DNA from 3 places in the Microcoleus sp. S13_B4 genome. Region 2 is predicted to be linked to each of the others. Evidence: riboswitches for the same ligand, from Rfam matches in the RefSeq annotation. Region 2 holds a riboswitch; each other region holds the start of a gene.
The links. A riboswitch is a leader RNA that binds a small molecule or an ion and turns the genes downstream of it on or off. The one in region 2 is predicted to bind cobalamin.
Positions count from the first base shown of each region.

Region 1: linked by a shared signal. The riboswitch ahead of QT994_RS17825 (hypothetical protein) and the one ahead of QT994_RS12370 (DUF1636 domain-containing protein) in region 2 are both predicted to bind cobalamin.
Region 3: linked by a shared signal. The riboswitch ahead of QT994_RS17780 (energy-coupling factor ABC transporter permease) and the one ahead of QT994_RS12370 (DUF1636 domain-containing protein) in region 2 are both predicted to bind cobalamin.

Region 1 covers NZ_JAUBPU010000034.1:38,332-48,223, reverse strand. The annotation lists gene QT994_RS17860 (tetratricopeptide repeat protein) at 1-366, shown strand, start outside; gene QT994_RS17855 (hypothetical protein) at 380-511, shown strand; gene QT994_RS17850 (glycosyltransferase) at 516-1,472, shown strand; gene QT994_RS17845 (antibiotic biosynthesis monooxygenase) at 1,529-1,810, opposite strand; gene QT994_RS17840 (diacylglycerol/polyprenol kinase family protein) at 2,203-2,904, shown strand; gene QT994_RS17835 (ABC transporter ATP-binding protein) at 3,061-3,909, opposite strand; gene QT994_RS17830 (methyltransferase domain-containing protein) at 4,038-4,904, opposite strand; gene QT994_RS17825 (hypothetical protein) at 4,924-5,364, opposite strand; cobalamin riboswitch at 5,521-5,665, opposite strand; gene QT994_RS17820 (Uma2 family endonuclease) at 5,704-6,282, opposite strand; gene QT994_RS17815 (ABC transporter substrate-binding protein) at 6,490-7,905, opposite strand; gene QT994_RS17810 (ABC transporter substrate-binding protein) at 8,014-9,411, opposite strand; gene QT994_RS17805 (PspA/IM30 family protein) at 9,514-9,892, opposite strand, start outside.
Region 2 covers NZ_JAUBPU010000017.1:41,535-51,426, forward strand. The annotation lists gene cynS (cyanase) at 1-6, shown strand, start outside; gene clpX (ATP-dependent protease ATP-binding subunit ClpX) at 234-1,616, shown strand; gene QT994_RS12355 (type IV pilin-like G/H family protein) at 1,683-2,270, shown strand; gene QT994_RS12360 (serine/threonine-protein kinase) at 2,262-3,536, opposite strand; gene QT994_RS12365 (serine/threonine-protein kinase) at 3,624-5,630, opposite strand; cobalamin riboswitch at 5,900-6,046, shown strand; gene QT994_RS12370 (DUF1636 domain-containing protein) at 6,069-6,479, shown strand; gene cobW (cobalamin biosynthesis protein CobW) at 6,770-7,804, shown strand; gene QT994_RS12380 (GTP-binding protein) at 7,987-8,958, shown strand; gene QT994_RS12385 (WD40 repeat domain-containing protein) at 9,096-9,892, shown strand, end outside.
Region 3 covers NZ_JAUBPU010000034.1:25,064-34,955, forward strand. The annotation lists gene QT994_RS17745 (Uma2 family endonuclease) at 1-387, shown strand, start outside; gene QT994_RS17750 (hypothetical protein) at 490-939, opposite strand; gene QT994_RS17755 (hypothetical protein) at 1,037-1,363, shown strand; gene QT994_RS17760 (pentapeptide repeat-containing protein) at 1,379-3,511, shown strand; gene QT994_RS17765 (DUF2834 domain-containing protein) at 3,569-3,901, shown strand; gene QT994_RS17770 (FAD-dependent oxidoreductase) at 4,184-5,758, opposite strand; gene QT994_RS17775 (Uma2 family endonuclease) at 6,007-6,768, opposite strand; cobalamin riboswitch at 7,002-7,148, shown strand; gene QT994_RS17780 (energy-coupling factor ABC transporter permease) at 7,210-7,929, shown strand; gene QT994_RS17785 (energy-coupling factor ABC transporter substrate-binding protein) at 7,933-8,265, shown strand; gene cbiQ (cobalt ECF transporter T component CbiQ) at 8,262-9,062, shown strand; gene QT994_RS17795 (SPFH domain-containing protein) at 9,401-9,892, shown strand, end outside.

The DNA of each region.
Region 1 (9,892 bases), on a different contig from region 2:
AAGGGTGAGTATGGGATGCAAATTCTCAGGCGATCGCAAGTTTCACTGGATGCAGGCGATGTTAGCCACGCTTTGGATTTGCTGACGAAACTGATCTCCGAAGCGCCGGATTTTGCTGAAGCTTGGAACCGGCGCGCCGTACTTCACTATACCCAAGGCAATTATAAAAAGTCGATCCAGGACTGCGAAACCGTCCTCAAACTGAACCCGGTTCATTTTGGAGCGCTGCACGGTCTGGGTTTGTGCTACGCTGCCTTGGGAGAATACATAAATGCTATTCAAGCTTTTCGTCGCGCTTTGGAAATTCAACCGTTTGCTTTGGTGAATCAAAAGTTAATTCTCGAATGTACTGCTCGTTTGAGTTAAAATCAACTGTGGAGTGAAGGAAGAAGGAAGGAGGAAGAAGGAAGAAGGAAGAAGGAAGAAGGAAGAAGGAAGAAGGAAGAAGGAAGAAAATCAATGGTTTCAGGATTTTTTTGCAATCTTAAATCTCAAATCTCAAATTGTCTAAGTTAGTGCCGAAAATTAGCGTTTGCATTCCTACTTACAATCGAGTGCATCTGCTGGCTTGTGCGATCGCCAGCGTGCTAGATCAAACTTATACAGATTTTGAATTAATTATCTGTGATGACGGTTCTACTGACAGCACTCCTCTGTTGATGTCGGAATTTGTCGATCGCGGGATTCACTACATTCGCCACCCGCAGAATATCGGCAAGAGTAATAATATGCGATCGGGCTTTGCGGCAGCAAGGGGCGAATATTTTATCAAGTTTGACGATGACGATCGCCTCAGCGCGCAATTTCTAGAGCGGACATCTGCTATTTTAGATAAAGACCCCAGCATCGATTTTGTCAGTACAGATCACTGGGTGATCGACATTAACAATTATATTGACGAAAGCCAGACAAAGCTCAATTCGCAGCGCTGGGGGCGCACCGAGTTGTCGGCTGGAATTATTGAAAATTTGCTCTCCGCAGTTTTTCTGAGACAAAGTTTGCAAATAGGGGCAACTTTATTTCGCCGCCGCGCCCTGGAAGAAGTCGGATTTCTGCGGCCGAATTTGCAAAATTGCGAAGATAACGATTTGTTTGTAAGACTTGCGATTGCGGGCAAAAAATGCTATTACTTACCGGAGCTGTTGATGGAGTATCGATTTCACGCAGGACAGCAAGGAGTCGATCGGGCAATTCCGTATTTAAGTGATAAATTGCGCTATTTGACAGGCTACGAATTTGAGTCCGAGAAGTTGGAAAGAGTCAGGCTCCAAAGGATTGCCGAAACTCAATTAGCGCTCGGTTTGCGGCTGATTGAGGTGGGTGAAACTGCAAAAGGGCGCCTGATGGTGCGAGCTGGAAAGTCTGTTTCTACGGCGAAAATGTGGGCGGGTTTGGGATTGTCGCTGCTGCCCGTCGAGTTGCGTCCAAGGGCGTTTGAGTTTGTGCGGGAGTTGTTGAAACGGGAGTTGTGAAGGCGTAGGATTTCTACAGAATAGGCGGCCGCTTCAACCGCCAAGTCTGATTACTTTCACAATACTCCTGACTCTAATTGGTCTAGATAGATAAACTCAGGAGCTTTAACTCCCGCTTCCTCTCTAATTTTAACCAGTCTAGGCGACTCAAAAAACGCCCGAGCATCTGCGATTGATGTCCAGACTGAAAAATGAACAATTTTGTTGGGTTCATTTTCATACTTCAAGACTTGATACGAACGCTCGCCCGCTTCTTTTCGGATGCTTTCAGCATTATCAAATACCTTTTTCCAAGCTTCATAGTTTTCTACTTCATGAATGATTAATACATATTGCATAGCAATCAGATTCTCCTAGAAATTCACAACTTCCCGGCTTCGGCTTCTTCCTCATCTAACTCTAGAAAAAGCCCCTCAACATTCAGAACTCAATCGTCATCAGACAGGGGCAGATAGTCTAAATAAACAGTCTGTTTCAAAATTTTTCATACCAAATCTAACCGCTCTGACTCTGTTAATCGCTCAAAGGTATCCAAAATTTCTTCTACTAAAATAGTGATAGCTTTTTCCCTAGACTGGCTTATAGCATAGCACAGGTTTTAAGTAGACCAACCTAAAAAGACATAACACCCAGCTCCCCGCAGCACTTTAAGCCTGCGGGGTTATAACCTCGATCGCACTTTACGTTTAAAGTAGTAAATAGTGCCCGATCTAAGTTTTTCCTAAATATCGTGTCTATATTTTCTGAAATTCCGACTGTGTGGTTGCAAATTTCCCTCGTGGGAGTCTGGCTGGGTTTGATTTTACTGGTAGCTGAGGGCTTAAATCGCTTTACTTCTGTCGATGCTGAGGTATCGCGGAAGGTTGTTCACATCGGTACTGGAAATGTGATTTTGCTGGCTTGGTGGCTGGAAATACCCGGTTGGGTGGGGATTTCGGCGGGGGTTTTAGCAGGTGCGATCGCCCTAATTTCTTACCAAGTTCCGATTTTGCCCAGTCTTAACAGTATCAACCGGAAGAGTTGGGGGACTTTTTTCTATGCTGTTAGTATCAGCGTTCTCGTGGCTTGGTTTTGGCCGCTGCAACATCAGGAATACGCTGCTTTGGGCATTTTAGTCATGACTTGGGGCGACGGATTGGCTGCTGTCATCGGCCAGAAATACGGCAAACATATTTATCGAGTTGGGGGAATTCAGAAGAGTTGGGAAGGTTCTGCAACTATGTATTTGGTGAGTTTTGCGGTTAGCAGTTTGATTTTGCTGGTGGTTCAAGGCAATATTTGGCAAACTTGGGCGGTGTCGGCTGTTGTAGCTTTGGTTGCTGCTACTTTGGAGTCGGTTTCTAAGCTGGGAATTGACAATCTGACTGTGCCGCTCGGCAGTGGGGCGATCGCCTTTTTCCTAAATCAATTTTTGATAATTGGTAATGTGTAATCTGAATTTCCCCCCACGGGGGCGTTGCTGGATACAGGTATGAATTCAAGATTTCGCAATTGCTATAAACCAAGGCGGGTGAGTTTTGTAAATTCAAGCGAAAAGGTAATTCATACCATGAATCAGCAACGCCAATTATCAATTGTCTAACTCTCCTTAAAGCAGCCGACGTGCTTGTAAAATTTGTTGTTGCCATTGCTCGAAAGCGGGGATTTTTGAGCGATCGTCTGTTGGAAACATCGCCCTTATTTGCTCCATAAGCTCGATCGCCAGCGGTACGCCAAGCTGCAATTGCTCCAAAACCTCCCGTTGAGCAAAAACGGTTTCCGGTGTTCCTTCTAAAATCAATTTTCCCCGATCCATTACAAACACCCAATCAGCCCAGCGGTAGATGAAATCGAGGTCGTGACTTGCTAAAAGAATAGTGGTTCCGGCGCTGTGAATTTCTTGAAGTAAACCGATCAGTTGTCGGGTGTGACGCGGATCGAGATAGGCGGTAGGTTCATCTAACAGCAGCAGTTTGGGCTTGAGAACCATGATATCGGCGATGGAAACCCGCTTTTTCTGCCCCAAACTGAGATTGTGAATTGGTTCGCGGGCGAGTTCACTTAAATCGAATTGCTCGATCGCCTGCTGCACCTGTTGAGCAATTTCGGATTCTCTTAAGCCTAAATTGTACAATCCATAGGAAATATCTTCTTCTACCGTCGAAGCTACTAATTGATGTTCGGGATTTTGAAAGACGAGTCCGATTTGTTGGCGCAGTTGCATCAAAGATTTGCGATCGTAGCGAAAGGGTTCACCTTGCCAGCTAATTATTCCCTGTTGCGGTTGATATAAGCCATTTGCTAACAGAAAAAATGTAGTTTTGCCACAGCCATTTTGACCGATCAGCCCGCACCGTTTCCCAGCGGGGACTTTTAGATTTAAACCCTGAATTGCCACTCGCGAACCGCAGGGATAGGAGTAGGAAGTGCGATCGAATTCGAGAATACATTCAGACATATTCGTTATTTTTTATTTTTTATAGCCTTGTTCCCAGGCAGAGCCTGGGAATAAATACCCGGAGGCTGTGCCTCCAATTACCGATTACCGATTACCGATTACCGAGACCAATCTCCATTGTATTTGTGTCACCCTTCATCGGATTTAGACAACTGCCAAAGTTGAATTTCATAACACAAATGCTGCTCAAAAAGTTTGCCAGCCTCCAATCCTTCAACCACCAGCTTCTTGAACCAGCGACGAAATATCCAGCGCAGGAATTTGTGGACGGGCGGAACTGTTATCGCAATTAAATCTGCAACATATATCATTGTATTTAGTCCATATCGGCGGAAAGTATCGACATACAAATCAATTGTTGGCAAAATATGAGCGGAAATATCCTCAGTTTTTACTAAAGTGAATCCAGCCTGCTTTAATGCTGCATGAAGTTCCGTAACCGCATGACAATTAGAGAACATTCCCTCTGTATAGTTACCATCAGATCGCAGCATATCAGCCAGCAAAACGTAACCGCCCTGATTGAGGATTTTGGCGGCACCGTTAGCAATATCAACAGCCGACATATACTGGCTACTTTCGCTAAAGAGAATAAGATCGTAGAAATGGGTTGCTTTGAAGTCTTCAAACCTCGTGAGGTGGAAGATTGCCCGATCGCCCGTACACTTAAGAAAGCGCTGTTGTTGGAACGGATCGGGTGCGAGCCCTTCGACTGCAAAACCTCGATCGAGCAAATAAGCCGCATTTCCGCCAATCCCGCAGCCCACATCGAGTATCGTATGAGTGCCTTTGGGGATCGCATCCAACAGTTTTACAGTATAAGCTTGCTGAGCGAGGCGCAATCGTGCGATCGTTAGTTCGTCAGCGGGCACAGGTAGGGTTTCCCAATAGCCGTAGTGAAGGTAGGGCGAATCTGTCAGGCCCAAATAGTAATTAAGCGCTGCATTTTGGTAGCGAGTTACCTTGGAAATTTCGATGGATTTTGGCTGCGACATTCGGAAAATTTAGTAAGTTTTAGGATTTAGGGCAGAGTTGAAATTCTTCCCAGCGCTTGCATACTTGTTCATAGCACTCAACAGGAGAAATTGCCAAGTTTTGCAATAAATTGATATCAATCTGACCGTTGGCGATCGACAAAAATATAATTGCTTCCTTGGGTTCGTAGCCAGCAATGATTTGGAGCAAATTTGAAACAGTGTTTTCCTCTATTTCTAGTTGTTGCAAATAAACGGTTGCCTCCAAGTCGGAAATAAATAGCAGATCGTACTTGATAGTATCTACGCTCCAATTCACATAGCCGTTAATGGGAGTATTAATTTTGCAAGCAACCAAGCCCCGTCCTCGATGCAAAAAGCCATTCCAAGCAGTATGTCCGATCGGCAAAATATTCTGGTGAATAAACAAGTTTTGCCAGTAGCCAAAACTACCCTGCCAAACACTATCTTCAATTCGCATTTTTTTCCCATTAAAATAAGATATGCTTCAGAACACAGAGCAAATTACACCAGCGTTCATCTGTGTTTATCTGCGGATATCTGCGGTTAAAAAACCCCAATCCAATAATTTTAAAAATAATAAACTCACCATCATCCATACCTCGCAGATGAAAAACAACAGGTAAACAAATCGGCGGGCATCCTGACTCAGAGTTCCAACGATCTCATTACAGTTGCGGGACAGCGCCGGATTCGCACCGAACTTTCCCCCTTACGTCTGATGACTGTTCTCCATCAGAGCCGATCGATATACGGGAATATTACCACTATTTGGGATGTTTGACAAAAAACCGTCCGCCTATTCACCAAACTCAATATTTTCATACAAATCGGCTAGCGAAATTTCCACAGCAACAGATGTTAAAATCAGCCGATCGCCCATACAGCTATATTCCGAAAATATCCACTTATTCGCATCAGTTTTAGAGTATTGCTCCACCTGTAGCCGATATTGATCGATTAATAAATATTCCTGAAAACTAGGAATACTGCGATAAGCAGCAAACTTTTCATCGCGATCGTAAGCTCTAGTACCTTTAGACAGCACCTCAGCAATGAGCAGCGGATTCGTAATTGTATCCGTCCGTCCAGATTGCAACTCGATCGGGCGCGCTACCACCATCACATCCGGGTAAGTGTAATTATTAAGCTGCGGAACCCAAAGCCGCTGATCCGATGCAAAAATACTGTAAGGTTTACCCTTGAGACTCACCCTCAAAATAGCATTTAAGATGCTGGTAATTTCATTGTGATGCGGTGCGCCACCAGCCATCAGAACAATCTCCCCATTTATAAATTCATGCCGATCCTGAGAATTGATTTCCAATTCTAGATATTCCTCAGCCGTGTAGGTTTTGGTTTCAACTTGCGCGATCATACACAACGCTCTCCTTTAATCTACTCCTTTCAGTTTATCTTAAAAATCCTGCTAATCCAACAGAAAAGTAGATTTTAATCATGCTCAAAAACAGGCAAGATGCCTGTTCGACAAAGAGGGAATTTTATTGTGGGGCGGGCATCCTGCCCGCCCCTAAAAGGCTTATTAAGAATGTGCAAGATGTGAGTGCGATCGCACTTAACAAACTTACCGCAGCGGGACAAAGTTATAGCCAGTGCTTCCTCCTTGTTTAACTTGCACTAAAATCGGCTTACCAGCCCGATCGCCCGTGGGCAAAAACTTCACATCCTCGCTTGATCCCGGTGTTGAGAAATTCGGATTTCTGAGTGCTTGTTGCAAGCCTTCCCGCGTATTGCTTTGCCGCAAGCCAGCGATGACAGCTTGAGTCGCATCAAAACTCATTGCTGTCCGCCAATTTACTACTCCTCCCCAGCGCTGACTGGCATTTTTTGGGAAAGTGCTGCCGGGATTAGTTTCAGGATGCCAGGAAACAGCCAAAACAAGCCCGTCAATGTCTTTTTGCCCGTCTTTGAGCGTTTGAAAGGTGTAAAGAGTTGAACTGCCGTAAAGCGCCAATTTGCCTTGATTTGCACGGGCTAGATCGATGGCGCGATCGAGGCGCTCGATGTAGGGTGCTAGCATCAATCCTTCTGCTCCTTTGCTAACAGCATCGGCAATGGCATTGCTGGGATTAAATGTTGGCGCTGACAAGTCGCAGACAATAGGAACTAATCTGCCGGCTGATGCTGAAAGAGAGGCAATAAATTCATCCTTAAATGAAGCGCTGCCAGCAGCTTGAGAGTCGTAGCAGAAGGCAATATTGGCTTTGCCTGCTTGTTTGACGATATACTCTGCTAAAGGAGCAGTCGTCGAGCCACTATTTAGCACAGTCCGAAAAATATAGCTGCCAAAACCTGACAAATTATTCGTACTGCTGGTAGGTGTCACCATCACCAGTTTATTTTCCTGATAAATTGGAGCGGCCGCTAAAGACGCAGTGCTGTCATTGTGTCCGATTACCGCTAGAATTTTCTGGTCATTTGCTAATGCTGCTGCAACTTCTTTGGCAACTTCTGGACGGTTATTGTCATTGACAATTTCCACTTGCAAACCGACACCGTTAATTCCTCCCCTAGCGTTGATTTCATCTTGAGCTTGGGCGACACCTCGGAGGATTTCTTGGGCGATGTTGGGGTTGCTGCCGCTCGGCACGCTGACGGCAATTTTCAGAGAAGTGCGATCGCTTACTCTCGCATTATTCAAATAGATTACCGTTTCCGGATCGTTGCGATTTTGTTGCAGCGAAGCCTGAAATTTTTGAACAGCTTCTTTGTAATCTCCTTTGGCAAAAGCTGTAACGCCTGCTTGCTTTTCGGCTGTTGTTTGCGATGTCAGCAATATCTGATTTCCTAAACTCATGCGAGTTGCGATCGCACCCGATGGACTCGTTCCCGATGGACTCGTTCCCGATGTAGGTGTATCTGAACTTTTGGATGCGAATAAACCGGGAAGTAATTTGTATGCGCCAAACCCAATTAAGCCGAAAATGATTATAAAAACAATGGGTGGCGGACTTTTTCTTTTGTTAGTATCTTGATACATGATTTTTTCTCCTTATTTTGATATTGTTTGGAGGCTCTTCCTCCGGGTACGCATTCCCTGGCAGAGCCTGGGAACAAGAATAATTAGTCCGATCGCACGAAAGCAAACTTACCGCAGCGGGACAAAGTTATAGCCAGTATTTCCTCCTAATTTAACTTGCACTAAAATCGGCTTCCCCGCCCGATCGCCCGTGGGCAAAAACCTCACTTCTTCGCTTGATCCTGCTGTCGAAAAACTCGCATTTCTGAGTGCTTGTTGCAATCCTTCCCGCGTATTGCTTTGCCGCAAGCCAGCGATGACAGCTTGAGTCGCATCAAAACTCGTTGCGGTTCGCCAATTCACAATTCCTCCCCAGCGGCGGCGGGCATTTTCTGGGAAAGGGCTGCCGGGATTGGTTTCTGGATGCCAAGGAACGGGCAATACTAAGCCGTTAACGTCGCTTTGCCCTTCTTTTAAAGTTTGAAAGGTGTAGAGCGTAGTGCTGCCGTATAGTGGCAATTTGCCTTGATTGATGCGAGCCAGAGAGATGGCACGATCGATGCGATCGATGTGGGGTGCTAGCATCAATGCTTGTGCTCCTTTGCTGACAGCATCGGCGAGGGCAACGTTGGGATTAAAAGAGGGTATTGAAAAGTCGCAAACAGTGGGAACTAATTTGCCACCAGCAGCAGTAAGAGAGGCAACAAATTCATCTTTAAATGATATGTTATCGGGTGCTTGGGAGTCATAACAAACCGCAATATTAGTTTGGCGTTCTGTTTTAACTACATATTCTGCTAAAGGAGCAGCCATGACGCTAATATTGGGGACTGTGCGAAATATGTAGCTGCCAAATCCAGAGAGATTATTGGCAAAGCTCGTCGGTGTCACCATTACCAGTTTTTCTTGCTGATATATCGGAGCAGCTTCGAGAGATGCGTTGCTAGCATTGTGTCCAATTACTGCTAATATATTCTGATCTTGTGCCAATGTCTTTGCAACTTCTCTGACCACTTCTGGACTGTTGTCATCGTTGACAATTTCTACTTGCAGTTTGGCGCCGTTGATGCCACCGCTAGTATTGATTTCATCCTGAGCTTGGGCGACTCCCCGGAGGATTTCTTGGGCGACATTGGGGTTGCTACCAATGGGGACGCTGACAGCAATTTTTAAGGGAGAACCTTTGGTGGCTGTGGCCTTATTCAAATAAATAATGGCATTATTCAAATAAATAATGGTTTCGGGATCGTTGCGATTTTGTTGCAGCGAATCCTGAAAATTTTTGACGGCTGCTTGGTAATCTCCCTTGACAAAAGCTTGAACGCCGGCTTGTTTTGCTGCTGTTGTTTGGGATGTCAGCAATATCTGATTTCCTAAACTGATGCGATTTGCTATCGCTCCCGATGTATCTGAGCTTTTTCCCTTGAATAAACCGGGAACGAACTTGTATGCGCCAAACGCAATTAAGCCGAGAATAATAAAAACAATAGGCGGCGGACTTTTTGTTTTGTTAGTATCTTGAGACATAATTTGTTCTTCTTATTGCGATATTGTTTGGTGTTTGGATGCAGAGCCTCCGGGTATTCCCAGGCAGAGCCTGGGAACGATAAAATAACCTACAATTCTCGGTCAATTCCTATTCTCCTTAACTGGTAAAACGTGCGGTTGATTGTACAAATTAAGTTCTAGCAGTCGGCGAGAAATCTCGTCGTCCAGCATCATGTTGTCGAGGTCTGCCGTCAGTTTTTCAGCCGGATTTTCCGATAATTCGACTAAGGCATTGGTTTGCAAGTAGCGCTTGTGGATAGATGACTGTGCCTCTTCAAATTGCGATTGCGCTGAATCGGTACTGACGCTGCCGTTCACTTTGGCAATATCCGCTAATGCCTCATTTACTTCTGACAAATCTTTGAGGTTTTGCAGTTCCATTTTGTAAGTTTCTAAACGCTGGCGTTCGCGATTCAATTTATCCTTATTTGCTATCAAAATTTGTTCGGATTGAGCAACT
Region 2 (9,892 bases):
TGGTAAGGCCGTGCAGCTTTATTTTCAAGTGAAAATGAAAAATTCAAATTTGCTCGAATGACTCGTAACTAATGACTAAAGCCTCAAAAGTGTTAACTTAGAAATAGAGATCGCGAAGCTTGACTGGCTTGGGTGTCCGATCGGGAAACCCTTCTAGGGCAAAGCTAAGGTCGCTCCCGCCGCAACTTCCCAAGTCGAAACAAGCAACCGCAACCGTAAAGTAAGAGGCAAATATGTCAAAATATGACTCCCATCTCAGATGCTCCTTTTGCGGCAAGTCGCAAGAGTACGTCCGCAAGTTAATAGCTGGGCCCGGCGTCTACATTTGCGATGAATGCGTGGAACTCTGCAATGAAATTTTAGAGGAGGAGTTCTTTGACTCCAGTAAAACAATTGGTCAACAGATTCCCCAATCAGAGGTGCGAGAGTCTCAGGGACAAGGAACGCGGCGCCCGGGTCGATCGAATAAATCGAAAATCGTTTTAGCTCAAATTCCGAAACCCACAGAAATTAAGCAGCATTTAGACAACCACGTCATCGGCCAGCATTCAGCAAAAAAAGTTCTTTCTGTCGCAGTTTACAACCACTACAAGCGCTTGAGCGTTGACCAAGCTAAAGATAACGACAAGCCTTCCCCCGACAGCGATGTGGAACTGCAAAAATCCAACATCCTCCTAGTTGGCCCCACAGGTTGTGGCAAAACTTTGTTAGCACAAAGTTTGGCGCAAATGCTCGAAGTCCCCTTTGCGGTAGCCGATGCAACGACGCTGACAGAAGCTGGATATGTGGGCGACGATGTAGAAAATATCTTGCTGCGGCTTTTGCAAATGTCCGATTTTGATGTCGAATCGGCACAGCGTGGCATTATTTATATTGATGAAATTGACAAGATTGCTCGCAAAAGCGAAAACACTTCGATCACCAGGGATGTATCGGGAGAAGGAGTGCAGCAAGCGCTGCTAAAAATGTTGGAAGGAACGGTGGTTAATGTGCCCCCGCAAGGCGGCCGCAAACATCCTTACCAAGATTTTATTCAAGTTGACACTAGCAAAATTCTATTTATTTGTGGCGGTGCTTTTGTCGGTTTGGAAAAAATAGTTGAACAGCGTTTGGGTAAAAAATCCTTGGGCTTTATTCAGCCAACAGAAACCGATAGCAACTCAACTTTGCCGGCGAAAGACAAGCGGGCCGCTGATATTTTGCAGCAGGTACAGCCGGACGATTTAGTCAAGTTTGGTTTGATTCCTGAGTTTGTGGGGCGGATTCCGGTGGTAACGGTGATTTCGCCGCTGGATGAGGCAGCTTTGATGCAGATATTGACCGAGCCCCGAAATGCGCTGGTGAAGCAGTATCAAAAGCTGTTGAAGATGGACAGCGTGGAGTTGGAATTCCAGCCGGAAGCGCTACGGGCGATCGCCCAGGAGGCCTATCGTCGCAAAACTGGCGCGAGAGCTCTCCGCAGCATTTTAGAGGAGTTAATGCTCGATGTCATGTACGAGTTGCCTTCTCGCAAGGATGTGGCTAACTGTATGATTACTCCTGAAATGGTCGAGAAGCGATCGACTGCTGAATTGCTGTGGCATCCCGCATGGCACAAACAGCACGAAACTGCTTAATTTCTAGTCTGTAGGGTGTGCGGCGCGCACTCTACAGACTTAGCAAGATTTTAGGGCACTAAAAAAATGTCAGCAGATATAGATAAAAAAAGTAAAACATACAGCGTTTCACTATCCAGTTTGCTGGTACGGACTGTAATTTACAGCGGTTTTATGGCTGGTATACTAGCATCTTTTTACAATTTCAAACTCAATACTATTGTCATCTCAAGTAGTCCGAAATCTCCGGCACTACAAGCAGATCTGGCTTCGATCAATAAAGCGCAGGAAGATTACTATGCAAAAAATAACAAATTTAGTGATTCCCTGGAAGGGTTGGCTATACAAGGTCTCAGCAAAGCTCAATATTATTACCACATTGACTCATTATTAATAAACCCAGTTCAAACGTTGGAGAATAAGCGCGAACCAGCACAATTTGAAAGCGCGATCGCATTTTCTAAAAAGCTGGATTCCGTTAGCGAAAAAGACTACGATCCAGTATATATAGGAGCAGTATTTGCTTTCAAAAAAGATGTTAGCAATCAACTAATAACTATTTCGGCAATCTGCGAAAGCGAGCCGGAAAAGGAGGTGGATCAATTCAATCTGATACAGCCAACTTTTGACGGCACAGAAATTCACTGCCCGCCCGGTACAAATATTTTAAGGTAATACCTTTAAACTATTTTGTGTCATTCTTTGATTGTCTAAATAAAATTCAAACTTCCAATTCCCAGGCTTGTCATCCTTTGTAAAATTGTACCCGCACCAAGTATTTAGTCTATCTGCCGTTGTTCTTAAATGAGATCGACCGTCGGCTGCCAATTTTCCTTGAGAGTCAAATACGCGACAAGTACCGTAATATTCTCCCGGTGAAAAGTTAGTAACACTGACAGCAAAATAGACTTTATGTGTTTTTTTTAAAGACACAAAATCTATAATTTTATCCGATTTTAGTTCGCTAGTTAACATCACTTGAGTCACAGGTTTTAACTTCGGTTTGCTGGTTTCTGGTTGGGATTTAACTACTTGTTGAGGTTCCTGAGATTTCCAAATAAATGGGAGTAAAATAGCAGCACTTGCTGTCAACAATCCGACTGATATCAGTGCAAGTTTTGATTTTTTAGGCGGGCGAACTACATTGAGGGGAATCAAAGCGTTGAGGGCCGCATCTGCGGAAGCATAGCGGTGTTTAAAATTTGGTTCCACCATTTTTTGCAGCCAGTCAAGAAATTCTGGAGTTAGCTGCGGCAAGCGATGTTTAAAATTAATCCGCCCTGTCTCGTCCATCAAGCTGCCAACTTCGGTAGAATTGATGCCGATTAGCAAGCAAATTAGCGTGGCGCCGAGACTGTATAAATCGGATGCGACTGTTAGCTGGCGGTTGAACATTTGTTCGGGCGGCATAAAGCCCAAAGTGCCTTTGACAACGCTGCTGGCAGCCACTTCTCCCCCCCCGATTCTAGCAAATCCGAAATCGACCAGGCTGACATTCATCCTGTCATCAACTAAGATATTTTCGGGTTTTAAATCTCTGTGAATAACAGGCGGCACCCGATTTTGCAGGTATTTGAGTATTTCTAACACAGAAATAGCAATTTGCTTAGTTTTTTGCGGTGTTTGCTGGCGGGAATTTGCGAGAGAATTAGCATTTTTGTATTCCTGCACCATGCAAAAACCCGATGCAGTTTGGAAAGAATCTAAATAACGGGGAATGTTGGGGTTATCGAGTTCTCGCAAAATCTGAATTTCTTTTTCATAAGCTTGATATTCGGTCCAATTAGCACCTGTCTGGGCAAATTGAAATTGTTTGACAACAACGGAACGTTTTGTATTAATTTCAGTAGCGAGATAGGTAACTCTACCGCCCGCGCGGTTGTGTCCGAGTTCGCGAGTTACTTGATAGCCGTAGTTGGAAAAATCAGGGAAATCATTCATAGGTTCGTAATGATAAGTTCTGTCACAAAAAGGTTTTTAGTAAGGACTTTAGTCCTCAATAACTGAGTAAAACAAGCGAGCAATTGTTTAAGGTTTAATTAAACTTGCTTGTAATTTGCGATACTTAGCAAGGATTCTATTTGGTTTAAAAACACTCATCTCAAGTAATGGAATACCAGTGACAGCTAAAGAGGCGATTATAGCTCCTCCTACAGCTACTATTTCCATTGGTTCAACCCATTCTCGTTGGGCGACAACGTTTAAAAACAGTCGAAATGCTACTACCAAGCTAGTACAAAATCCGGTCGTAAGAAAAGCTATTTTGTCATTATAAATGTTAATTATTCTTCTGAGGGTAGTCTGCTCGTCAATCCGATTATGAAAAATCCTATAAACTATCATGCAACACAAATAAACTATCATGCAACATAAATTGCTTAGGAAAATAAAAAATGCTGCATTGAAAGCCTCATCGAATATCATTGCCACGAAAGAAAACAATGCAAACAATGCAAATAATAAAAATTGCCCGATAATAGCAATAATCATAGCCAAATTCCTATTCATCATACTTCCAAGTGCAGCTCCACATAAACTAAAGAATATCAGCGCAATTACCATCCCTATCGAGGCAGCAATTGATAGAATTGTATTGTTCGATAGGGGTAAATTACGAATAACTTCAGTAACAACAGACAAAACGAAAAAATATAAAATTAATCCTATTAGCGATCCTAATACTCCTCCTACCCAAGTTTTTTTATTTCCATGTGATTCTGCTAAGAGTGTGATTTCAGCAACTGCAAATCCATAGACTAAGCTCATAATAATACCCAAAGCAATGTCATAGTTGCTGCCCATACTAAATAGAAAGCCGAATAACACCAACCAGCAGATCAAAATCAGGTTGCCCTTAGACAATAAAGTAGTTAGTTTTGGTATAGGAAGGAGAGCTGTTGTGACTTTAATTTTGAGTTGATAAGTGTCGGGTTCGGAATTTGTATGGAAGATTATATAGCGCTCATAAGCTTGACTTGCCAACAATTGTTTGGTATCAACTAGGATTTTGACATCAAAATTATTGCTCTCAAATTTCTGCGGCTCAAACGAGATCCAAGGGTGATCGTAAGGTGTATGCGGCGGATCATTCGGATGCGGCGCGACTTCCCATCTGCCACAAAGCATTGTATCGGGAATTGGGTTGCTAATTGCGATGGTTTGTGTTATTGTTTCTCCATATTCTGTAGCGGCAAATTCCAGCGTATCGCGCTCAATTCTCACTTTCGGCAAGCTGCTGACATCCAAAGATTCTAGTGCAGCTAAAGCATCAGCAGCCGACTGATATCTATCTTGAATTCTCGGCGCTACCATCCTTTCCAGCCAGTTCATCCAACCACGCTGTAACGGCGGGACTAAATGCCGGAAATGAATGCTATAATTCTCATCAATTAAGTTGCCTATTTCCCCCGATTTTATACCAGTTAATAAGCAAATCAGCGTCGCTCCCAAACCGTAAAGGTCGGATGCTTCTGTCAGTTGGCGGTTGAACATTTGCTCGGGCGGCATGAATCCCATCGTGCCTTTGACGACGCTGCTAGCGGCGATATTTCCACCTCCTATCCGAGCAAAACCGAAGTCTACTAAATAAACATTGAGTTCGTCATCTATTAACAAGTTTTCTGGCTTAATGTCGCGGTGAATTATCGGCGGTTTCTGAGATTGCAGGTCAACTAAAATCTCTAAAGTTGCGATCGCAATTTGCTTGATATCTGGCGGCGAAAAAGTCCGCGCGACAGCAGATTCGGCATTTTTGTATTCCTGCACCATGCAGAAACCGCTGTCAGTTTGAAAAGAATCGAGATAGCGGGGAATGCCCGGAAAATCCAGATTTTGCAAAACTTTAATTTCTTGTTCGTAAGCTTCGTATTCTGTCCAGCTAGCACCTAATTGGGCAAATTGAAATTGCTTAATTACAATTAATTTTTTAGTATTCGTATTTTTCGCTAAGTATGTAACTCTGCCACCGATACTGTTGTGTCCGAGTTCTTTTTCAATCTGATAGCCGTGAGTGGAAAAATCGGGGAAGGCGTTCATATAGTTTGTAGTAATGTTCTTGTGGGAGGGGATTCTAGCCCGTCATTAACAGGCAAGATGCCTGTTACACAAACAGTGAATTTTTTTTGAATGGGTTTCTATCCTGTCGGCAACAGGCAAGATGCCTGTTACACAAAGAGTTATTTTTTGGCGTGGGTTTCTATCCTGTCAGCAACAGGCAAGATGCCTGTTCCACAAAGAGTTATTTTTTTTTGGATGGATCGAGATTACCAACATAACTTTTTTCCAAAAAGGCGGCAAGTGCGGTATGATGTGATTTCGCGATCGGTTCTAGCGGGGAGCAGCCGTTAGAGGAAACGGGGAAAGTTCGGTGCAAGTCCGGCGCTGTCCCGCAACTGTAATGAAACTGTTGTGGTTTCTCAAGTCAGAATGCCCGCCGATATCTAACTCACTTTTGAATGCATCTGCGAGGTACGGATGATAGATGGAATTAAGACGGCTGTACGCACAAAGCACAGTCTATTTGTTTGCACTGCTTGCGCTAGTGTTTGGAAAAACGGCAAGCGCGAAGGCAAAAGCGGCGGTCAACAATTTATGGAAAATTTGTCGCAACTCGCTAAAGATTGGGAGTTTTCTGATAAGTTTGAGATTCAAGAGGTTGAGTGCATGAGTGCTTGCAGTCACTCTTGTGCGGTGTCTTTTGCTGCTGTTGGAAAGTACACTTATCTGTTTGGCGATTTACCAGCAAATGAGTCGGAAAGCGTCGAGGCTGTACTCGAATGCGCGGGTCAATACTATGCTAAATCGGACGGTTTGTTGCCTTGGTCTGAGCGTCCTCAAGCTCTGAAAAAAGGCGTTTTAGCAAAGATTCCGCCACTACCAAATTAAAGCCTTTCTCCTTACCCTGCTCGGCCCATTGGTGACAACTTAACGTCAAACCGATCGTCTCTCTTGTTTTTATCGACATCTAGATCCCCCCTAACCCCCCTTAATAAGGGGGGGGAAAAGAAATATTCTCAAAGTCCCCCTTCTTAAGGGGGATTTAGGGGGATCTAGACTTCGCTTTTAAGCGACTTTTATTGTAGATTTCAGTCTTAAGTTGTCACCTACGCTCTCGGCCTGGGAACGCCTAGCCTCGGAACAAGATATCCCACCACCAAATAAGCACAAAATTATCAATGCACAAAATTCCTGTTACTGTCATCACTGGTTTTCTCGGTAGCGGCAAAACTACTTTAATTCGCCACTTATTGCAAAATAATCAAGGTCGCCGCATTGCTGTTCTGGTGAACGAATTTGGCGAAATCGGAATTGATGGAGAACTGCTGCGCGATTGCCAAGTTTGCGACGAAGAAGAAAATGCTAGCAGCAATATTGTTGAACTAACAAATGGTTGTCTTTGCTGCACTGTTCAAGAGGAATTCTTGCCTACTATGCAGGAATTGTTGAAGCGCAGAGAACAAATTGATTGTATTTTAATTGAGACTTCGGGCCTGGCACTTCCTAAACCTTTGATTCAAGCTTTCCGCTGGCCAGAAATTCGCACGGGTGCTACTGTAGACGGTGTTGTTGCTGTTGTCGATTGCGAAGCTATTGCTAGCGGTACTTTTGTCGGTGATATTGATGCTTTGATGGCACAGCGACAAGCTGATTCTAGTTTGGATCACGAAACTCCGATCGAGGAATTGTTTGAAGACCAGTTAGCCTGTGCCGATATGGTACTTTTAACGAAGGTCGATCGCGTAGATGCGGAAACTCACCAGAAAGTCCAAAGCTGGTTGCAACAAGAGTTGCGTCCAAGTGTGAAAATTGTGCCTTGCAAAGGTGGCGAAATTAACCCTGATGTGCTATTGGGATTTAATGCGGCGGTTGAGGATGATTTGGAGTCTCGCCCGAGTCACCACGACACTGAGGAGGAACACGAACATGATGATGATATTAACTCGACTTTCTTTATTGCCGATCGCGAATTTGAACCTGAAGCATTGGTGAAAAAACTGCAATCCTTGATGCAGCAGGAGGAAATCTATCGGATTAAAGGGTTTGTGGCGGTTCCCAAGAAACCGATGAGGATGGTGTTGCAAGGTGTGGGTTCGCGGATAGAATATTTTTACGATCGTCCTTGGCAACCTTCCGAGATCCGCCAAACCAAACTGGTGCTGATCGGTCGAGAGTTAGAGCGCGATCGAATTGCAGCTATAATTAACAACTAATTGTCATTTGAGAGGGGCGGGTATATCGATATTTTGAATTGCAGCAAATATTATTGGTAAAACTCGCCCCTACAAGCTCTCACGAACAATTTATTAACATTCTTTAATATTGTGGGCGCTGCCAGCAGGTCTGGTGTAGAATAGCGATAATGGTTATCATTGTACAATAAGTGAGGTCAAGTATGGTGACTGCTGGGGCGATCGAATCAGTTCCTGTTACCGTTCTCACGGGTTATCTCGGCGCAGGCAAAACTACGCTACTGAACCGCATTTTAACACAAGAACACGGAAAAAAAGTTGCAGTCATCGTCAACGAATTTGGCGAAGTAGGCATCGACAACCAACTGATAATTGATGCCGACGAAGAAATTTTTGAGATGAACAACGGCTGCATTTGCTGTACAGTCCGAGGTGATTTAATTCGGATTATCGGTAACTTAATGAAGCGGCGAGACAAATTCGACCACATAGTCATCGAAACCACAGGTTTAGCCGACCCCGCACCCGTAATTCAAACCTTTTTTGTAGACGAAGATATGCGGCAAAAATTACTGCTAGATGCAGTTGTCACCGTAGTAGATGCCAAGCACATCTGGCAGCACTGGGACGCAGACGAAGCTCAAGAACAAATTGCCTTTGCAGATGTAGTTTTACTCAACAAAACTGATTTAGTGAGTGACGACGAATTGGCAGAATTAGAAAAGCGAATTCGTGCAATGAATGCAATGGCCAAAATCCACCGCACCCGCAACGCTGAATTAGCAATGGATGCTTTGTTGGGCGTTAAAGCGTTTGATTTGAACCGGGCATTAGAAATCGAACCAGACTTTTTGGGCGAACACACTCACGAACACGACGAAACAGTTACCTCAGTAGCCATAGTAGAATCCGGCGCCCTTGACCGCAACAAATTTAGCGATTGGATTGCGGAATTGTTGCGAACTCAAGGCCCGAATATCTTTCGGACAAAAGGCATTTTGAATATCGCCGGAGAAAACCAGCGATTTGTTTTCCAAGGAGTACACATGGTGTTCGATGGCCGGCTGGATAGACCTTGGAAAGCTACAGAAACTCCGAAAAATGAACTCGTGTTCATCGGTCGCAATTTAAATGAAAATCAATTGCGAGAGGATTTTCATAAATGTCTGGTTTAACTGACATATTGAACCATTTTTAATAAGCCTTTTAGGAACTGGAAAGATGCCTGTTCCACAAGAATAAAATTCATTCCTTGTGGAACGGGCATCTTGCCAGTTCTTAAGAATAGTGCAACATCTCAGATTCAATAAATATGGGTAAAGAAAAGACAAAGAAAAGTGAACAAACCCTGGAAATTCATGCCAAAGCAATGCTGTCTGACTACGTAACTGCTGTTACTTGGTCGCCCGATGGCACAACTTTAGCAGTTTGTTCTGCTGCGGGCGAAGTGATGCTGGCGAAAGTAGGGGCAATTCATGAATTGTCCTTGCAAACGCTACAAACTGCCACGGGTAAATCAGCCGATTGCTTGTCTTTTTCTCGCGACAGTAATTTCCTAGCTGCTGGCGGACAAGATGGAAAAGTACGAATTTGGCGCGTTAATTCTAGGGAATTAATTGCTGATTTGGACAACCAGCGCGTCTGGGTTGACAAGTTAGCTTGGAGTCCCAACTGCAATCAGTTAGCTTTCAGCATGGGCCGCTACGTTCAAGTCTGGAATGCTGAGGATAATGTTGTTGAAGTAACGCTGAATTTCGACTCATCATCTATCCTCGATTTAGCATGGCATCCTATGGTTCAATATCTGGCAGTTAGCGGCTATCAAGGTGTCAAAGTTTGGCATGGCGAAGACTGGCACGAAGACCCGGAAATTTTATCAGTACCTTCTGCAACCGGTGCAATTGCTTGGTCGCCACAAGGGGAATATTTAGCTTGTGGCAATATGGACAATACTTTAATTGTTAATGAATGGGGCAATTTTGAACCCTGGGTAATGCAGGGTTTTCCGGGGAAAGTTCGGGAGTTAGCTTGGTCGGATAAAACTAATTCTTTGGGTGCACCTTTGTTAGCCGCTTCGAGTTCTCAAGGCATTTCCGTCTGGGAAAAACA
Region 3 (9,892 bases), on a different contig from region 2:
TTTAAGCGAAAAAGTATGTTACAAGGAATTGAACCTGACAACTGCTTTTACATTCAGAATTACGCTTTAATGATTGGTAAAAAGCGGATAGACTTAACCATCGATCCGCCGCCTGACTTAGCAATTGAAGTTGATCTAACTTCCAAGACTCAACTGGACGCTTACGAGGCGCTGGGGGTACCTGAAATATGGCGCTATGAAAATAAGAAGCTTCAGATTAATGTGCTTCAAGATGGGAAATATGTTGCATCGGAAATTAGTCCGACTTTTCCCAATCTGCCAATTATTGAAGCTATCTCTCAATATTGCGAACAAAGCCAAACAGCGGGCACGAGTCAAACTCTCAGATTGTTTCGGAAGTGGGTTAAAGACCAAATACAAAATTGATAGGAAATCCCTAGTTAACGCACGGGCTGTTAAAAAGCAGGCTTCTTGACGATCGCAAAAAAGCCATTTTCTCACAGCAAGCCTCCTAATCCCCTTGTCTTGTTAATTTCGCTTTTGGGAAATAGAGAGAGAGTAAGGGTGTTGACCTTGAGATCGATCGCCCACAAAAATAACATAAGTCCCCTTGTCCCCATAACCGGAAAATTCTACATTCCCCGCAGCAGCATTCGCCGGCAGGACGCAGAAACGCCCCCTCGGCCCCTGAATCATCAAACTCGGAGCTCCAGCGGTTTGTACCGCAATCCGCCAGTAAGGCAAATCCTGCGTTACTTCAATGACGTGGTTCGGTGCTTGGGACACAAAACCGCAGTCGCCGCTATTGTTCGGGCCGCCGGAAACTCCAGAAACTCCCAGCGGTTCGGGAAATCCCGGAGCAATTTGTAGCGGTTGGCTCCGAAGGGCACCGGCATCCGCTAAAATCATTGCCAAGGCTACGGTCACGATCAGGCTAAACCACAGTTTGCCGCGATCGCCCGGATAATGGATCTTCATGTTTCCTCACACAATGGCATTTGGTTCTAGTTCTTTGACGGTAGGGGATAATGGCGGTTCCAAACACATTAATCTAAAATAACTACTGAATTTTTTTATGAATCCTCAAAATAACTTCAATTGGCAGCAAGCGATCGGAGAACTAAAAGCTAAAGTAGAACGATCGCCACTCATCACACAAAATCCAGGCAGCTATCAGGCCGTCGGAACCTTATACAATCAATTACTGGACAAGTTTCAAAGACTCCCTAAACCGGGGCAGGTGGCAGCCTTTGCCGTCGGAGCGATAATTGTCCTGACAGTCTTCAATAGCGTCGTACAGCTAATTTCAGCGCTGATGACTCTTGCCGTTCTCGGAGTGCTAATCTACATAGCGTATAAATTGGCAATTTCCCCCCAGTCCTCAAATACTAACGACAAATAATAGGAATTTCTAAATATGGCTAACCCCACCGCGCCCAGCGGCATCAATCAACCCGATCCGTCTTGGCCAACACAATCCAAGCAAATGCCACTGCTGGTTCGCAGGTGCGGCGCTTGGGCCGTGGAAATTTCGTTAATTGCGGCCAGCGCCCTCGTTCCCTTCAGTATCGGGGCATTGGTGAACAAGGAATCTCAAACCGTGCCGCTCAATTCCTCAGTAGCAGCAGCATCCGAAACCGTCGCCCGTACTTTGGGCATACCCGTGCGCGATCGCAGCCCCAGAGTCGCACCCCTAACTAATCTCTTCTGGTCAGGGGCGCTGCTGGCACCGGCAGTTTTAGCGGGCTGGCAACTGTTTTTGCTCGCCAGAACCGGTCAAACTACCCCCAAACGCTGGTTTGGGGTCAAAGTTGTCACAGCGTCGGGTACTCCTCCGGGTTTTGGGCAAGTGCTAATTCGCGAAAGTTTGGGGCGCTGGGGAGTGCCTCTGGGCGTCGCTTACGGCATTTGGCGCTTGAGCGGCGCGTTTCCTGATTTGCTGATTTTAGGGGGGTTGAGCGGCTTGGCAGTGCTCGCAGACGGCGCTGTTGCATGGCGTTACAAACGGCAATCCGGACACGATCGCCTCGCGAATACTTTGGTCGTCAACGCTCGATCGAATCAACTGTCTGACAATCCTGTCCAGACTCAAGATTGGACAGAGGAAGACGCGCAGATTGCGGCTTTGGTTGTGACTCCGCAAAGCGGCCTGAAAGTAAATCGCAGTTTGTGGAATTGGATGCGCCAACACCCGGGCACAACTTTAGTGATAGTTACCATCGGTAGCGCGGGATTGATTTTAACTTTGTTTGTCGGCACTCTCATCTACACTCAAAGTCAAGCAAATATGCGGGATTCCCGGCAGCGGAACGACCAATTATTTGTAGCTTTAGTGAGCAAATTGTCTCCCACATCGGCTAGCGGGGCATCGGGCAGGCGATCGGCTATTTTGGCTTTGGGGGCGGTGGAAGACTCCCGCGCCGTACCTCTGCTAGCGGATTTGCTAGCTCAAGAAGACAACCGCGCCATGCTGGACGCGATCCAGCAAGCTTTAGTCAGTAGCGGGCCGAAAGCTTTGCCTGAGTTGCAGCGGTTGAACCAAGCCCTCAGCAACGACCTCGATTCACTGCGCTTTGGCGGCAAGGCCCCGGAACGTGACTTAGCGGCCGCCCGCCAGCGAACAGTACAAAGGGCGATCGGCAAAATTCTCACAGTGTATAGCAGCCAACTCAACGGCGCGGATCTCAGCCGCACCGATTTAGCTCAAAGTCCTGCCGGTCCGTCTCAGTTTACTTTAGTATTAAACAAAGTTGACTTGTCGGGAATTAAGCTGAAAAATGCCAATTTAACCAATGCCAGCTTGCAGGGATCTCGCTTTTACGGCACCGGCGAAGACAGGCGTCCGGCTACATTTGACGATTGGATTTCTGACTTGAGCGGCGCTAATTTGGAAGGAGTAAATTTGACCGGGGCGTTTTTGAACAGTGCTGTAATGAACCGGACTACTTTTGTGCGCGCTGTCATGAACAAAGCTAATTTGTCAAACGGCAATTTGAACTCAGCTAATTTCAGCAGTGCTATTTTAATCGGCGCCAATTTGCAGGAAGCACAGTTAAAAAATGCAAGTTTTACTGGTGCAGATATCGGAAGCGCTAATTTGTCGGGAGCGGATTTGTCAGGTGCCCGTTTGGCCAAAGTGAAGGCTCAAGGCGCTCAGTTGTCCTTGACAAATTTGTCTAAATCTGAATGGCAAGGTGCTGATTTGTCCGGTGCTGATTTGAGCGGCGCTAACTTACAAAATGCCGACTTGAGTTCAACTAAACTCGCCAACGTGAATTTAAAAGATGCTCGCTTGCAAGATGCGAATTTTCGGAATGCGGAGGTGAGTTCGGTTGATTTTAGGGGCGCGAATTTAGCGGGCGCGAATTTTAAAGGCGCTGTGTTTCTGGGGAAAACAGCTCCGGATCAATTTATTCAAAGTCCGACGGGGAGTAAATCGGGTCGATTCCTAGGAGTTGATTTTACGGAGGCTAAGAATTTAGATAAAAGTCAAATTGCTTACATTTGTTTGCAGGGGGGGATTCATCCGAAGTGCCCGCAGAAGAAGTAAGGATTGGTTGTTAGCGAGTAGGCTAATACAGTGGATCAACCAACACGTAGGGTAATTATGAGCGTTAAGCGAATCATTTACCTCATCCTAACAATTCTGGGCCTTGTGCTGCCTTGGTACTATAACTTGCAGTTTTTTAGCAATGCTGGCTTGCTCGACTTTGTAAACGAGAGTTCGACTAATCTTGCTGCGAAATCGGTAAGTTTAGATTTGTTTATCGCAACTGTAGCAGGCAGCACTTGGATGTACGCTGAGTCAAAACGATGGGATATAAGTTTTGTAGGGCTGTACATACTTCTGGGTGTGCTTGTTTCGTTTTCATGTGCTTTCCCACTTTTCTTGTTTGTGCGGGAAACCAAGCTGGAAAAATCAAGCGAAGTCTCAAGTTGAATAGTTGTTTAACCGGTTAGTGCCACGCAGCACAATAATTCGGTGCAGGCGATCGAGGTATTATATAATTTCCGGTAAAATCACCGTTATATGTTTGTAGTGACGACGGAAGTCCTCAGAATTTTATCAGGATTAAATTCGTCATTACAAACCAACGTGATTGTTGTCGTTTGAGGGGACATAATATTAATAGCATTTTTACTCATTTCTTGCTAAAAACTGTTGTGTTGAGTTTCGTTCCCCCGACCAAACCTACTATTGCATTGTTTATTGAAATTGATATTACGCAATAGCATCCGAACTGGCAAGAGTCTCGAATTGCGCCAATAGCATTGCATCACCATTATTTGGAGTTCCAAAAATTTTAGGTAACTGACCTGTTTCAGCGAGAACTTGTCTCACTTCTCGGTTAGATACATCGGCTAGATTTTTGTTATTTAGAATTGCATTAACCGCAGCGATACCCACACCTTGACCAACTGCGGCGTTGAATTCCACAATTCTGCCGACAGAACAAGCAAACCCTTGAAATCCAGCACACGGACTGACCACTGCCAGGTTAGGAACGTTTTTAATTAATGCGTGGCGGATGCCAACATTAAAGATAGGGTGTTTAAAACTCAGACTTTTAAACCATCCTAGACTGTTTGCTTTCTCGCCAATACCTGGGATGCCTCCGCGTACATCAAAATGATAGCTAAATGTTGCCAGCGCCTCATTAGCAGGTACGCCACCTAACAGCATTTGTGCGCCGGTTAAAGGTTCTACAACTCCCGTCACATTGCCAGCGTGTCTGATATAAATTTCTGAGGCATAAGTAACAGAAGTAGCGCCCAAACTCCTCAGCCAAGTTGTAACAAATAACATCTCTCTTTGCATATTAGCCGTGGGTTTGCTGCCGCTTCTCGCTAAGGCTTCCGCTTCGCTGCTGGTGACTGCAAATAAAAGCGCATTCCAGGAAAGTCTATCATTTGGAAGTATGGCTATATTTCCCTCGTCTAAAATTACGCCGCTTTCACGAAAAGATAGTTTTATTCCTCTAAAAGAGTGGTAAGCTACAGACAAAGCCGGCGAGCGTACATCGATGTAATCATTGCCCGCCCACAGAGTTTTGACATTGCCTTGGGTGTCGATCATTTCTCGCCTAAGTTCTTCTGCTAGTTGGGCATCCTTGTCTGCAGCGTACAGCAAAAATTTTTGACTCTCTGAATCTGCCAGGTTTGTGAACCGTTTTAGATACAGATAATCGAATTCTTTCAGTGTTCTTGCACTGAGTCCTTGGGTTTCAAAAACGAGGGTGACTGGAAGTTCTGACTTAGGCAGACCAAATGTTTCAAATCCCTTCAGCTTTCTCACACCAGCAGCTTGAGCTAATTCGGCATTGACAGTGGCATCAATAAATTGCTTTCCGGCATAAACTACGCCTTTAGAGGTGGTTATGCTGGCAATTTTTTGGCCTTCTTTAGTGACTGATTGAATTTCTACTTTGCTGAGGAGATCTGCCCCAGCTTGTACCAGCATTTCTTTCAGCGCTGCACTGGCTTTGCGGGGGTCAAGTGCAATTGCGGTGACACCGGATTTTTGCAGGAACTCTTTATAGATTGTCGCCGGTGAACCAAAGGGATCTAACTTTAAAGATTGTTGAAGTTGTTCACTAATCTGACTTCTATCTAAATAAGCAAGACCGCCTCTTACCAAATGCCCGCCAATTCCTTCTTGCAAGCTTGCTTTCGACATCAGTAGAATTCGCGGATAACGCTTTGTTCGGCGAAGGTATTCTCTGGAAGCAGAGATAACAGCTAGAACTCCAGGAACTTCATCACCAAAACAGATGACATCGTAAGAACGCACATCCATGACCATTATTTAATACCCTCTCCTAATTTTCATCTTTTCGAGCTGAATCTCAATGTTTGCCGTCCAACTCTCTGTTTTTCCCAAATCTAGCTCGATCTTTCCTGATTTTTGCGATAAATATTCACACATTCTTGGATGCAGAAACCGGGTTTTTTCCAGAAAATCTTTCGTTGAGGACGATCGATCTCTGTTGAAAAACCCGGCTTCTGAGCGTCTAGAGTCGGTCAGTCTGGTACTCTTGATTGCCATCAACTCAGATTATCAGGATCTATCCCCAACTCCCGCAATCGCTGAGACAATCGATCAGAACGTTCAGCCAGTCGATCGGCGCGCTGCGATTCCTGTTGGGCGCGCTGCGATTCCTGTTGGGCGCGTTGCGATTCCTGTTGGGCGCGCTGGGCTGATTCTTTCACCTGTTCTTCAGGAGTCAGATAACGTTTTCCATCGGCATCATACCAATACAACCACTCCCTTGTCACCCCAGAATAACTTCCCCTTTCACAACCAATCCCTAAACCAATTTCAGGCATCCAAACTGGATGTCCTGGCTGTAACTCGTACTTCCCATTGACTAACTTGTGTATTTCCAAATGAGGTTTACGACGGCGGCGAGAAGAATAAATGACGTAATAAAGTACGCCTAAAGCTTGATATTCCTCTAACTTTGTGGTGTATTCTTTGCGATAAGTTGGGGAAACTACTTCCAGCACAAAAGTCGGCAGAACATTTTCATCCCACAGCACGTAACTGGGGCGCAATTCTTCATCATAAAACCTTTCTACACCTAAACTCAAGAAAGCATCTGGCACAATGGCAGGTTTGTCGGGGTGATAGTAGATACCCATATCTATGCCAAAAAACCAGTCCATGCGTTCTGCCCAAAGTATGAGCAATATTGCTTTTAACAACCCTGGTATTAGTTCTTGCAGTTCGTTATCCACAGGCGTTTCATCAGAGTCGGGTAGTTCATCGGCTGAGGGCCAGTGCCTCGGAAACTTGTAATCTAACATGGCGACTTTCCTCAAAACTCACTAAGATTATAGCCTTTACTTGTTTTGCGATACTTGTTTATCTGGCTACAAACTACTTTGTAAATACTAAAAGAATATTTATTTAACCACCCGCGAAGGCGCGAACGACGCGAAGGAAGAGAAAAAATATAACGAAGAAGATAGGTAATCTCGACTGAGTTAATCTAAATGAATTTTTGTAAAAGATTTGCTGAGACTTACGCGATCGACTAAACTATGTCTAACCAGTCGGTTCTAATGGGGAGCAGCCGTTAGAGGAAACGGGGAAAGTTCGGTGCAAGTCCGGCGCTGTCCCGCAACTGTAATGAGAGTCATGTCGCTTTCTGAGTCAGGATGCCCGCCGATGTGTTAGTTTACATAGTCTCATCTGCGAGGTTCAGTGTGAAGACCAGAAATCGGAAATTGGTCAGCTTGGGATTGATGGCTGGCTTGAGTTGTTATATTGTCTTGGGTTCGGCAACGCCTGCCGCAGCTATGCACATTTCGGAAGGTTTTTTGCCGGTGCAATGGGCTGCATTTTGGTGGATGGTGGCGTTGCCTTTTTTTGCAGTAGGTTTGCGATCGATTACTAGCATTACAAAAGAACACCCGGAACTTAAACTATTGCTTGCTTTGGCGGGTGCGTTTACTTTTGTGCTTTCTGCTTTAAAAATTCCCTCGGTAACGGGCAGTTGTTCTCACCCGACGGGTACTGGTTTGGGTGCAATTTTGTTCGGTCCTTCGGTGATGGCGGTACTGGGGGCTTTAGTTCTGCTGTTTCAAACGTTACTGTTAGCGCATGGTGGCTTGACAACGCTGGGAGCGAATATGTTTTCGATGGCGATTGTCGGCCCTTTCGCTGCGTATTTTATCTATCAATTGCTGTTGCGAACTGGTAGCCAGAGGGCGGCAATTTTTTGTGCGGCGGCTTTGGCAGATTTGCTGACTTATGTGACGACTTCGATTCAATTAGCATTAGCTTTTCCGGCAGCAAGTGGCGGTTTTATGGCTTCGTTTCTCAAGTTTGCTGGCATCTTTGCTATCACTCAAGTACCGCTGGCTATTAGTGAGGGATTGCTGACTGTATTGGTCTGGAATTGGCTGCATTCTTACGGGAAGCCGGAGTTGGAAACTTTGAAATTATTGAGACAGGAGTCCTAAGCCGTGAATCAAAAACCTACAAAAAATCACCAATCTACTTCGCGGCAAAATTGGCTTTTGGCTGGCGCTGTGATTGTTCTGGCAGTGTTTCCTCTCGTTTTTGTGCGAGGTGAATATGGCGGTGCCGATGACCAAGCTAAGAAAGCAATTACGGAAATTCAACCGGGTTATAAACCTTGGTTCAATCACTTATTTGAGCCCGCTAGCAGCGAAATTTCAAGTCTATTGTTTGCGTCTCAAGCGGCGATGGGGGCTGGCGTAGTTGGGTATGTCATTGGGTTGTATAAAGGCCGATCGCAATCTCGGCAGCAGTCTGATCATAAATCGTCGGAATGAACCATCAAATTGATAGTCTGGCTTATACCAATCGCTTGCGCGGGTTGCCGCCATCTCACAAGTTATCATTTGCGATCGCCCTTTTAATTCTGTCTCTAGTTTCTGGGGCGATGGTCGAATTGTCGATCGGCCTTTGGTTGGCTGTCTGGATCGTCATCTATGCGGGTATTCCGGGGAAACTCTATTTGCGGTTGCTGTCGCTACCGTTGATGTTTTTGCTGACAAGTTTACCTGCTTTGGCGATGGGTGCGGTTGCGGGCGATCGTATCCCCGCGATTCAGTGGGATATTTGGCAAGGTTGGGGCCTTAGCATCGGCACTTTTTATCTGTATGTGAGCCGCACAGGTATATACCAAGTGAGCTTGCTATTGGCCCGCGCCTTCGCATCGACAAGCTGTATGTATTTCATCCTCTTGACGGTTCCATTTACCGAAATCTTGCAAATTCTCAGACAATTACGCTGCCCAGAGTTAGTCACAGAACTGCTATTACTAATGTATCGGTTTATTTTTAGCTTATTGGCGATCGCCGATGAACTTTGGATTGCTCAAAACTCGCGCTGCGGCTATCGCACTTGGAAACTGGGAATGCGTAGTTTAGGCATTTTAATCGGGCAATTGCTTCAGCGAACTTTGGAAAATTATCGTCAAGTTTCGCTGAGTTTAGCGTCTCGCGGCTTTAATGGAAAACTGCGCGTTTGGAATTCTTATCCTTATAAACCTTCACGAAGATATACATTTGAAGCCGTGTTTGGTTACACGGTTTTAACTTTGTTAAGTGTCGTATTTCAACGTTAAATTTATGTGATTACACTCGTTTCCAGGATCTGCCTATTAGTCCGCCTGGGGTTTCAACCCCAGGCTAATAGCTAAAGTCCTCTTAAGAGGACTAATGAGTTTAAACTTCCTGTATTCAGTCCCCGGTCGATAACTAATCAGTTCTTTCTTCAGTCCTCTTAAGAGGACTTTAGCTTTGAGGCAGGGAATGAATTCCCTGCCGGACTACCGGACTGAAGGTATGACTTTTATGAACATAATTAATGACTTTAATGAATTGACTTCAAGAAAAATTTATTGAATAGTGATTGTAGTTAACAACTTTTCAGTACATTTGAGCTTAAAACAGGTTAAAAACTATGACTAAATCACGTTGGCTTCGCAAACTTTTACCCTTGGCAGTATCTGTAGCAACCACGATCGCACTAGCAGGCGCGATCGCCCCACCAACTTCTGCACAAGTCAAATCGCCACCTCCGCAACCCCAAGAAGTCCAACCATTGCCAGAAGAAGGGTTTAGCATCCCGATTTGGATTTATCCCGTCGGCGCAATGTTCCTGGTTTTCATCTTTATACCCAAGATTGGCTGGACTTTGGGATTAATTGCGATCGGCGAACGAGAAGTAGGAATTGTAGTCAAGAAATTCTCCAGCAAAAACTTACCATCCAGTAGATTGATTGCTCTCGATGGCGAAGGAGGTTTGCAAGCAGATACCCTTCCTCCCGGCTGGCATTTTGGTTATTTTCCCTGGCAATATAGCATTCGCAAAGAACCAGTTGTTGTCGTTCCTCAAGATGAAATCGGTTTAATTATTGCCAATGACGGAGCCACTATTCCTCCCGATCGCATT